Regions from separate parts of the Ralstonia sp. 110700041-2 genome, predicted to be linked through region 2. Evidence: predicted binding sites of a transcription regulator. Region 2 holds the regulator's gene; each other region holds the start of a gene.

The links. Region 2 encodes NrdR, which represses ribonucleotide reductase genes. Its sites were predicted from a motif close to CACNANATNTNGTG; they were not measured.
Region 1: ACUXH0_RS09775 (ribonucleoside triphosphate reductase) is a predicted target of NrdR. The motif match lies at 1,403-1,416, and genes of this name have one in related genera.
Region 3: ACUXH0_RS18235 (ribonucleoside-diphosphate reductase subunit alpha) is a predicted target of NrdR. The motif match lies at 1,395-1,408, and genes of this name have one in related genera.

The regions. Positions count from the first base shown of each region.
Region 1 covers NZ_JBSFAI010000005.1:289,092-292,366, reverse strand. Annotated here, with positions in the region: gene ACUXH0_RS09775 (ribonucleoside triphosphate reductase) at 1-1,367, opposite strand, end outside; gene ACUXH0_RS09770 (DHCW motif cupin fold protein) at 1,504-1,845, opposite strand; gene ACUXH0_RS09765 (dicarboxylate/amino acid:cation symporter) at 2,214-3,275, shown strand, end outside.
Region 2 covers NZ_JBSFAI010000011.1:113,072-116,346, forward strand. Annotated here, with positions in the region: gene ACUXH0_RS17315 (pilus assembly protein) at 1-160, shown strand, start outside; gene ACUXH0_RS17320 (hypothetical protein) at 171-530, shown strand; gene ACUXH0_RS17325 (type IV pilin protein) at 527-961, shown strand; gene nrdR (transcriptional regulator NrdR) at 1,007-1,471, opposite strand; gene glyA (serine hydroxymethyltransferase) at 1,606-2,853, opposite strand; ZMP/ZTP riboswitch at 2,987-3,115, opposite strand; gene ydfG (bifunctional NADP-dependent 3-hydroxy acid dehydrogenase/3-hydroxypropionate dehydrogenase YdfG) at 3,254-3,275, shown strand, end outside.
Region 3 covers NZ_JBSFAI010000012.1:102,110-105,384, forward strand. Annotated here, with positions in the region: gene ACUXH0_RS18235 (ribonucleoside-diphosphate reductase subunit alpha) at 1-1,208, opposite strand, end outside; gene ACUXH0_RS18240 (alkaline phosphatase family protein) at 1,858-3,275, shown strand, end outside.

The sequences.
Region 1 (3,275 bases), on a different contig from region 2:
ATCAGCCGCTGCACGAACTTGCGCTTGACCTCCAGCACATCGCGGCCGAGGGCGAGCAGCGTGTCCAGCCGCGCCAGCAGCGCTGCCTCATCGCCCGCGTAGAGATACCCCAGTCGTGCGCAGTTGACGGTCACGACGCCGATGGACCCGGTCTGCTCAGCCGAGCCAAACAACCCGTTGCCGCGCTTGAGCAGTTCGCGCAGGTCAAGCTGCAGGCGGCAGCACATCGAGCGCACCATGTGCGGCTCCAGATCGGAGTTGAGGAAGTTCTGGAAGTAGGGCAGCCCGTAGCGCGCCGTCATCTCGAACAGCAACGTTGTGTTTGGGTGCTCCCAATCGAAGTCCGACGTGATGTTGTAGGTCGGTATCGGGAACGTGAACGCGCGGTCTTTCGCATCGCCGGCCATCATGACCTCGATATACGCGCGGTTGATCATGTCCATCTCGGGCTGGAGATCGCCATAGGTGAAGGGCATCTCTTCGCCGCCGATGTAAGGAACCTGTTCGCGCAGGTCGGCCGGGCAAGTCCAGTCGAACGTGAGGTTGGTGAACGGCGTTTGCGTGCCCCAGCGGCTGGGTACGTTCAGGTTGTAGATCAGTTCCTGCATGGACTGCTTGACCGCGGCATACGACATCGCGTCGCGGCGGATGAACGGCGCCATGTAGGTATCGAACGAACTGAACGCCTGCGCGCCGGCCCACTCGTTCTGCAGCGTGCCCAGAAAGTTGACGATCTGCCCGATGGCTGCGGACATATGCCGCGGCGGCGTTGCCTCCACCTTGCCCGGCACGCCGTTGAATCCCTCCGTCAGCAACTGCCGCAACGACCAGCCTGCGCAGTAGCCCGAGAGCATGTCGAGATCGTGGATGTGGAGGTCGCCCTCGCGGTGCGCCGTGCCCGCTTCGGGGCTGTAGACGTGCGAAAGCCAGTAGTTGGCCGTGACCTTGCCCGCCACGTTCAGGATCAGGCCGCCCAGGCTATAGCCCTGATTGGCGTTGGCGTTGACGCGCCAGTCGCGCTGCTCGAGGTACTCCTCCATCGTGCTTTCGACATCGACCAGCGTGTGCTTGAGCGAACGCAGCCGGGCGTGCTGTTCGCGGTAGACGATGTAGGCGCGCGCGGTGCGCCAATAGCCGGCGTCCACCAGCACCTCTTCCACGCAGTTCTGGATGATTTCGATACCTGGGCAGGGGAGCGGCGCAAGATGTGCAACCACGCCTGAGGTCAGGTGCTGCGCCTCGATGGTGTCGAATTCGCCGGTGGCCTGGCCGGCTGCGGCGATGGCCTGTCGGATCTTCTGCGCATCGAACGGCGCCAATGAACCGTCGCGCTTGGTGACTTGCCCAGTGACCTGTGTGCCCGTCATGAGGTACTCCATATAGTGGTATGGAGTCAGACTAGCACTACATATTGTGGTCTGTGAGCCTTAAAGACCTGGATCTTTGAATCGCTTGACCCCGGTCAACCGGGGCCGGGGCCGATGCACTAGCCGGGTGTCCCGGTCAGTCAACGATGAATAGTCGAGCGCCCTTTTTGGTGGTCGACTGATGGGCTTCGGCATCGTCGCCCACCTGATAGCTCATACCGGGCGTGAGCGTGAACGTGCGGCCGTCTTCCAGTGTGGTTTCCAGTTCGCCGTCAAGGCAGAACAGGATGTGGCCCTTCTTGCACCAATGGTCGGCCAGGTAGCCAGGCGTGTACTCCACCATGCGCACGCGGATGCGGTCCGACTCGTCGCCAAAGTAGCGCGTGCGCCAGATCGCCATGCCGGTTTCGCCGGCATGTTCGGTAGGTTCAACGGCAGACCAGTCGGTTGTGCCGAAGGCGAAGAGCGCCATTTTCATTGCAGGGCTCCGGTGGTGACATAAGCCCATGATGCTATCAGCGGCATACGTGGTACAGGCGTCGCTTTTCATGTGCTCGAAACAGCGCTTGTTGGTATGCCCCGACGGCATTGCGTGTCGCTCAATAATCCGCTTCGCACTGCCCAATTCCAATGCTCATGCGGCGTCGCAGCAGGGTGTCAACGGCGCCATATCGATGTATGCAGAAATTGCATGGTGCTATGCAACATCGACATAACGATCGCCATGCGCTTCTCTAATATCGTCGCTTTTTACAAAGCGTGATGAACTTGGGCCAGCCCTTGGCCCCATGAGATCCGCGTCTGTCGCGCGCCGCCTTCCGGCCACGGTATTCCTTGGAGAAAGTCTTGAACACCAAACGTCTGACCTCCCACATTGGGCTGGCAATGCTGCTGGGCATTGCCGTCGGCTGGGGTTGCCACGAATACGCCAAGGACGCTGCGGCGGCCAAGGACATCGCTTCGTACTTCAGCATCATCACCGACATCTTCCTGCGCATGATCAAGATGATCATTGCGCCGCTGGTGTTCTCGACCCTGGTGACGGGCCTGGCAAGCATGAGTGGCGGCCGTTCGGTGGGCCGCGTGGGCCTGCGCGCGATGATCTGGTTTGTGTGCGCGTCGGCCACGTCGCTGGCGCTGGGCATGCTGCTGGTCAACTTCTTCCAACCCGGCATGCACATGAACCTGGCGCTGCCGGATGTGTCGGCCACGTCGGGCCTGAAGACGGGTGACTTCACCCTCAAGGCCTTCATCACGCACGTGTTTCCGCGCAGCATCGTGGAGGCCATGGCCACCAACGAAATCCTGCAGATCTTGGTGTTTTCGCTGTTCTTCGGCGCCGCGCTGTCGACGATGAAGAATCCGATGGACAGTGTGATCGGCCGTGGCCTGGAAGAACTGACCAAGCTGATGTTCCGCATTACCGACTACGTGATGCGCTTTGCACCGCTGGGCGTATTTGCCGCCATGGCCGCTGCGATCACGGTGGAAGGCGTGGGCGTGCTGTGGACCTACGGCAAGCTGATCGGCGAGTTCTACCTGGGCCTGGCACTGCTGTGGGCGATCCTGTTCCTGGTGGGCTATGTGTTGCTGGGCCGCTCGCTGGGCCGTCTGCTTGGGCTGATTCGCGAGCCGACGCTGCTGGCGTTCGCCACCGCAAGCAGCGAATCCGCTTACCCGAAGACGATCGAGGCGCTGGACCGGTTTGGCGTGCCCAAGCGCATCTCCAGCTTCGTCCTGCCGCTGGGCTACTCGTTCAACCTGGATGGCTCGATGATGTACCAGGCGTTTGCGGTGCTGTTTATCGCGCAGGCCTACAACATCGAGATGAGCTTCACGCAACAGGTCACGCTGCTGCTGGTGCTGATGCTCACGAGCAAGGGGATGGCCGGCGTGGCGCGTGCATCG
Region 2 (3,275 bases):
AATTCCCGCTGCTCCGGGCTTTTTGCAGCCCATCCAAGCACCGGGCGCCTCGCCATTTGAAAACAAATACGTCAATACTTCGGCGGGTGCCATTCAAGTGATTGGTGAAACGGCAGGTAAGGGTTCCCGTGGCCGTGTTGCATGGCGGCAATTGAACTGAGGGGGCAGGTATGAAGAAGCTATGTGTGATTGCCACCTTTGTGCTGGCAGGCAATGCAGCATATGGTGCGCTGGCGGTGGGAGGTGGCGAGCCTGGTGGCGTGACGCCCAGCCCGGCGTCGAGTCGGGCGCGGCCCCATGCGAGTGAAGCACCTCGCATGATACGTGGCGTGGTCACCGCGCTCAATCTGGATAAAGGTGAGATCGACGTGCAGGGTAACCGCCTTCAGGTCGGTCGTGCGGTGCGCGTATTTGGCCCTGCTGGGGATGAGGGCCGCCTCTCGTCGTTGCGTCTGGGGCAAGAGATTCGTTTCCTGCTGGATCCAAAGGACGCCTCTGAACGGACGATTTCAGTTATCTACTTCCAATGAACACAGGACTCTCTCGCTCTCGGCGTTTGCCCCGCGGCTTCACATTGGTTGAGCTGATGATCACGGTCGCTATTGTGGGCATCCTCGCCGTCGTGGCGTATCCGTCGCTCAACGGCTACATACAAAAGTCCAGGCGCGCGGATGCCAAAACGGCATTGCTCGCGGTGGCTCAGAAAATGGAGCAATACCGCTCATTGGGCAACACCTACGCTGGCGCGACATTGGGCGCCAGCGGCGTTTACACCAATACCAAGTCAGACAACGGCTACTACGCTCTGAGCTTCTCTGTCGTGCCTACGCAGACGGTCTATACGGTTCAAGCCGTTCCGCAGGCCGGTCAGGCAACGGATGCATGCGGTACCTTCAGCTACGATCAGGCGGGGAATAAAATGGTATCTGGGGGCACGCTTACGGCATCGAGCTGCTGGTAGTCGTCGGCCGGAGCGCAGCGGCGATAGAAGCCGTTCGCGTGCGTGCTATTTCCGCACATTCGTCGCCGCAACCTCGTCCAGCACGTCCCGAAACTCAGCCAGATCCTCAAAACTCCGGTACACCGACGCAAAGCGGATGTACCCGATCTTGTCCAGCCGCTTGAGTTCGCGCATCACCAGTTCGCCCACGCGGTCGCTGCCGATTTCCTTTTCGCCGTGGCTGAGGAGTTTTTCTTCGATGCGGGCGATGGCCTCGTCGATGGCTTCGGCGGAAACGGGGCGCTTGCGCAGCGCCAGGCGCATGGAATCCTTGACCTTGTTGCGGTCGTAGTCGACGCGGCTGCCGTTCTTTTTGACGACGGCCGGGAAGAACAGCTCGATGCGTTCGTAGGTGGTGAAGCGGCGGTCGCAGGATTCGCAGCGACGGCGGCGGCGCACGGTGTCGCCTTCTTCCGACATGCGGGTATCAATCACCTGGGTGGCCGCGTGGCCGCAAAAGGGGCATTTCATGCCGGTGGTCTCCTCGGCAACCTCAAAGAACGCACTGCGCTAAAAGAACAACGCCGCGATGGCCCCTCATTCAATTCGGGGCGCATCGCGGCAGGGTACTACGTGGCCGGAAGATCCGGCCATCGGCGGATGCCTTAGGCGTAGACCGGGAACTGCTTGGTCAGCTCAGCCACCTTGGCGCGCACGGCGGCGATGTTCGCTTCGTCGTGTGGGTTGTCCAGCACATCGGCGATCAGGTGGGCGACCTTCACCGCCTCGGCTTCCTTGAAGCCACGCGTGGTCATGGCAGGCGAACCCAGGCGCACGCCCGACGTCACGAACGGCTTTTCCGGGTCATTCGGAATGGCGTTCTTGTTGACCGTGATGTGTGCATCACCCAGTACCTTTTCGGCTTCCTTGCCGGTGATCTTCTTGGCGCGCAGGTCGACCAGCATCACGTGGCTTTCGGTGCGGCCGGAGACGATACGCAGGCCGCGGGCCATCAGCGTTTCGGCCATGGCTGCCGCGTTCTTCACCACCTGTTCCTGGTAAGCCTTGAACTCGGGCGACAGTGCTTCCTTGAACGCCACCGCCTTGCCGGCAATCACGTGCATCAGCGGGCCGCCCTGGATGCCCGGGAAGATCGCTGAGTTGATGGCCTTCTCGTGTTCGGCCTTCATCAGGATCACGCCGCCGCGCGGGCCGCGCAGGCTCTTGTGCGTGGTGGTCGTGACGAAGTCGGCGTGCGGCACCGGGTTCGGGTACACACCGGCAGCGATCAGGCCCGCGTAGTGGGCCATGTCCACCATGAAGTACGCACCAATCGACTTGGCGATCTTGCCGATGCGTTCGAAATCGATGCGCAGCGCAAATGCCGATGCGCCGGCAATGATCAGCTTCGGCTTCTTCTCTTGCGCCAGGGCTTCGAGCGCGTCGTAGTCGATGTCTTCCTGAGCGTTCAGGCCGTAGCTGACCACGTTGAACCACTTGCCGCTCATGTTGAGCGCCATGCCGTGGGTCAGGTGGCCGCCTTCGGCCAGGCTCATCCCCATGATCGTGTCGCCCGGCTTGAGCACGGCGAAGAACACGCCCTGGTTGGCCTGCGAGCCCGAGTTTGGCTGCACGTTGGCAGCTTCGGCCCCAAAGAGCTGCTTCACGCGATCGATGGCGAGCTGTTCCACCACGTCCACGTATTCGCAACCGCCGTAGTAACGCTTGCCGGGGTAGCCCTCGGCGTACTTGTTGGTCAGTTGCGAGCCCTGCGCGGCCATCACGGCCGGGGAGGTGTAGTTCTCAGAGGCAATCAGCTCGATGTGGTCTTCCTGACGCTGATTTTCCTTCTGGATGGCGGCAAAGATTTCGGGATCGATCTGGTCGATCGTATAGCGGCTGCGTTCGAACATGGCGAGTGTCTGGTCTGAAACGAAACGGAAATGGCAGAGATCGGGCGAGGCGTGGGGAAACATGCGCGCGGCTTGAACGACTGCGCTCAGCGTTGGCCGATTGCAGAGGTGTCCGAGTCACCCTGTGCTTCCCATTCGCTGCCCAGGCGAGCGGCAGGCGCCGTTGTGCATGACGCCAGAAACCTTGCGCTTCCTCGTGGTCGCTGCCCACATGTCGAAGCCGCTGAAGCGGCTTCAGGATTCGCCAGTCGCGCAAGGTGGAATGGTTGTTCGCGAGTGTACGACAGCCCCATGGCCGCCGCAAGAAGCGGGCGTGCAGACACGCACATTGCGGTGCAATAAGGTACAAGGCTTCAGGTAAACTCTGATCTTTCGCATTTTCAGGTCCGGAGACACTTTCATGATCGTATTCGTGACCGGCG
Region 3 (3,275 bases), on a different contig from region 2:
CCGCCGGCAAACTTCGACAGCAGCGCGTTTTCCTTCAGCGCTTCGTAAATGCCGTCCAGATCGTCCGACACGGTGGTCAGGTAGCACGACGACAGCTGCGAGCGGCGCGTGCCCGAGTTGAACAGCGTCGGCGTGCTCGACATGAAGTCGAACGACGACAGCAGCTGGTAGAACTCGATGGCACGGGCTTCGCGGTCGATTTCGTTCAGCGCCAGGCCCATCGCCACACGCATGAAGAACGCCTGCGGCATCTCGATGCGGGTTTCGCTGATATGCAGGAAGTAGCGGTCGTACAGCGTCTGCAGGCCCAGGTAGTTGAACTGGAAGTCGCGCGAGGCGTCCAGCGCTGCGCCCAGGCGGGCCAGGTCGAACTGGGCCAGCTTGTCGTCGAGCAGTTCGGCGTTGATGCCGCGCTTGATGAACTGCGGGAAGTAGTCGACGTAGCGCGTGCTCATTTCCGCTTGCGTGACTTCTTCGCCGAGGATTTCGCGGCGGATCGTGTGCAGCAGGATGCGCGCCGTGACCTGGCTGTACGCCGGGTCCTTTTCGATCAGGGTACGCGAGGCCAGGATGGCCGAGTCGTACACCTGCGTCATCGGCACGCCTTCATACAGGTTCTTGACCGTTTCCTTGAGGATCGGCTCCGGGTCCACCGCTTCGCCCAGACCTTCGCAGGCCGAGACGATCACGTTGCGCAGCGCCGCCATGTCCAACGGGCGGGTGATGCCGCCGTCGGTCACGTTCAGGCCGATGAAGGCCGGTTGCTGCTGGGTTTCGCCGGCTTGCGCGCGCTCCTGGGCGCGGCGCTCGCGGTACAGCACGTAGGCGCGGGCCACGTCGTGCTCGCCCGAGCGCATCAGGGCCAGTTCCACCTGGTCCTGCACGTCTTCGATATGGAACGTGCCGCCGTTCGGGCGGCTGCGCAGCAGTGCGCGAACGACGTTCTGCGTTTGTTGGTCGACCAGCTCGCGCACACGCGCGGAAGCAGCACCCTGCCCGCCATTCACGGCGAGGAAAGCCTTGGTCATGGCCACGGCGATCTTCGAAGGCTCGAAGCTCACCACGGCGCCGTTGCGGCGAATGATCTTGTAGTCGGCAAGATTGACGCCGGAAGCGGTGCCGGGGGCCACGGCCGTGCCGCCAGCGCTTTGCGCAAATTGCGAAGGATTGGCGGTGCCGGAGTGGATTTCGGATTGGGCCGTCTGCATGTGGACTCCTGTTGAACCGTTCGTTTTATTGGCTCGCCGATGGTGAAACACCCTGGGCGAATCCTTGCGCTACGCGGAGAAATGAGACGGAAAAGACCCCTGCCTTTCCTCAGCCCCCAAGCGCCGGCTCGACCTGCCGTACGCCCGCCCCCGCGTGGCGCTGAAATAAGAATCCCGGAAAGCGACCACTACATCTAGTGTTCAACTCCGGGATTGACGCTAAGTATAGTGGCCCAATCGAATTTGCCTAGACTTGACAGGTGGGGGCGGAGGGCTATTTTTCACCCGCCAATGCAGTGCCGCAAGCCCGCGACGCCAGTCTGCACAAAGGGTCGGCGGGACTGGCGTGCGGCGTCGCAATGACCGTTTCTTCAGAATAATTCTTTCTATCGACGTCGCAAGTTCAATAGACGTCACCTCATCTACGGTAGGGGTATGTGTGCGGCGCACTGCACCGGTGCACGCGTGCCGCGCACCGGGGCATTTCCCGACATTCCCCGCTCAAGAAATCCGAATAGCCGCATCAGCATTCTTGCCGCGGCTGTCACTTGAGCGACAGCCCCCCACCCTACGCTTCGGTCGCATTGCAGGGAGCGCAATCACAGCGGCGAGACACCGAGCGCCGCGCACAACGACCGAGGAAATCGACATGGCTTGGAATCACCCCGCCCGGCGCCTGCTGACGGCCGCGCTGAGCACGACCGTGGCAGCGACGCTGGCGACTACATTGACCGCATGCGGCGGTGGCGACAGCGGCCCCATCGCCAACCAGGGCAGCACGGACGCGCCCTCCGCCACCGCCAGCAAGAAGGTGCTGATGGTCGGCGTGGACGGCGCCACCTATGCGCAGGTACAGAGCGCGCTCTTGCAGCGCAGCCTGCCGAACCTGGGTGCGCTGGCGGTGATGCCGGCTTCGACCGGCGGGACGCTTGGCACCATCACCGCCCAGCCGCCGCTGGACACGCCCAGCTGGGCCACCGTGCTGACCGGCGCCTGGCAAAACCGCCATGGCGTGACGGACGACACGATCACCACCCTGGCCGCCCCAAGCGTGTTCAGCTACGCGCGCAGCGCCGCCAAGGCCACGGGCACCACGCAACGGCTGGGCGCCGCTGTCAGCTCGGCCGCGCTGCCCGCGCTGCTCAAGGCAGATCAGCAAGCCGGCAACCTTGACACGCTCGTCGACTGCGCCCAGGTGGACACCTGCGTGACGCAGAACAGCGTGAAGCTCGTGCAGTCCGGCTACGACATCGTCTTCGCGCAATACACCGCGCCGGCCGCCGCCGCGCTGGCTTCGGGCCTGCAAAGCGATGCGTACACCGCTGCGCTGGCCAACGTCGACCAGGCGCTCGGCACGCTGCAGGCGGCCATCGCCCAGCGCCGCGCTGCCAACCCGAACGAAGACTGGCTCGTCGTCGTCACCACCAGCCACGGCCTGGACGCCACGGGGGCCACCACGTCGGCGCCGACGCTGGAAAACCGCACCGCCTTCATCGCCCTGAACAAGCCGGTCAACGCCGTGCTCGGCAAGACCGGCATGGCGGCGCCCACGTCGGAAGCTACGCTGGCGGCCCTGCCGAGCGAGGCTGACATCGTGCCGACCGTGCTGGCGCAATTGAACGCCGCCGTGCCGGCCACCGCCCACAAGCTGGACGGTGCAGCGCTCACGGCCAGCGCCGTCGGCGTGCGCAACGTCCAGAGCACGGTGGGCGCGTACAACGCCTCGCTGGTACTGAACTGGCAGAACCCGACAGCGGCGAGCGGCCCCATCACCGTGCTGCGCGACGGCAAGCCGGTTGCCACGCTGCCCGCCACGGCCACGCAGTACACCGACAGCAACATCGCCACCGCAAGCGGCATCTACCGCATCAACTACACGCTGGTGCGCAACAACGTGCCGGTGTCGATGCTTGCGCAGATCGCCTACGTTGCGCCGACGCCGCTGGCGACGTCGCTCACCAACGGCCTGGCCACGTATTACGGCTTCGACACTCTGCCGCCGACCGACCGTAAAGCCAATTCGACGATCGGCCCGTGGGTGGCTGGCACCGACGGTGGCTCGGCCAC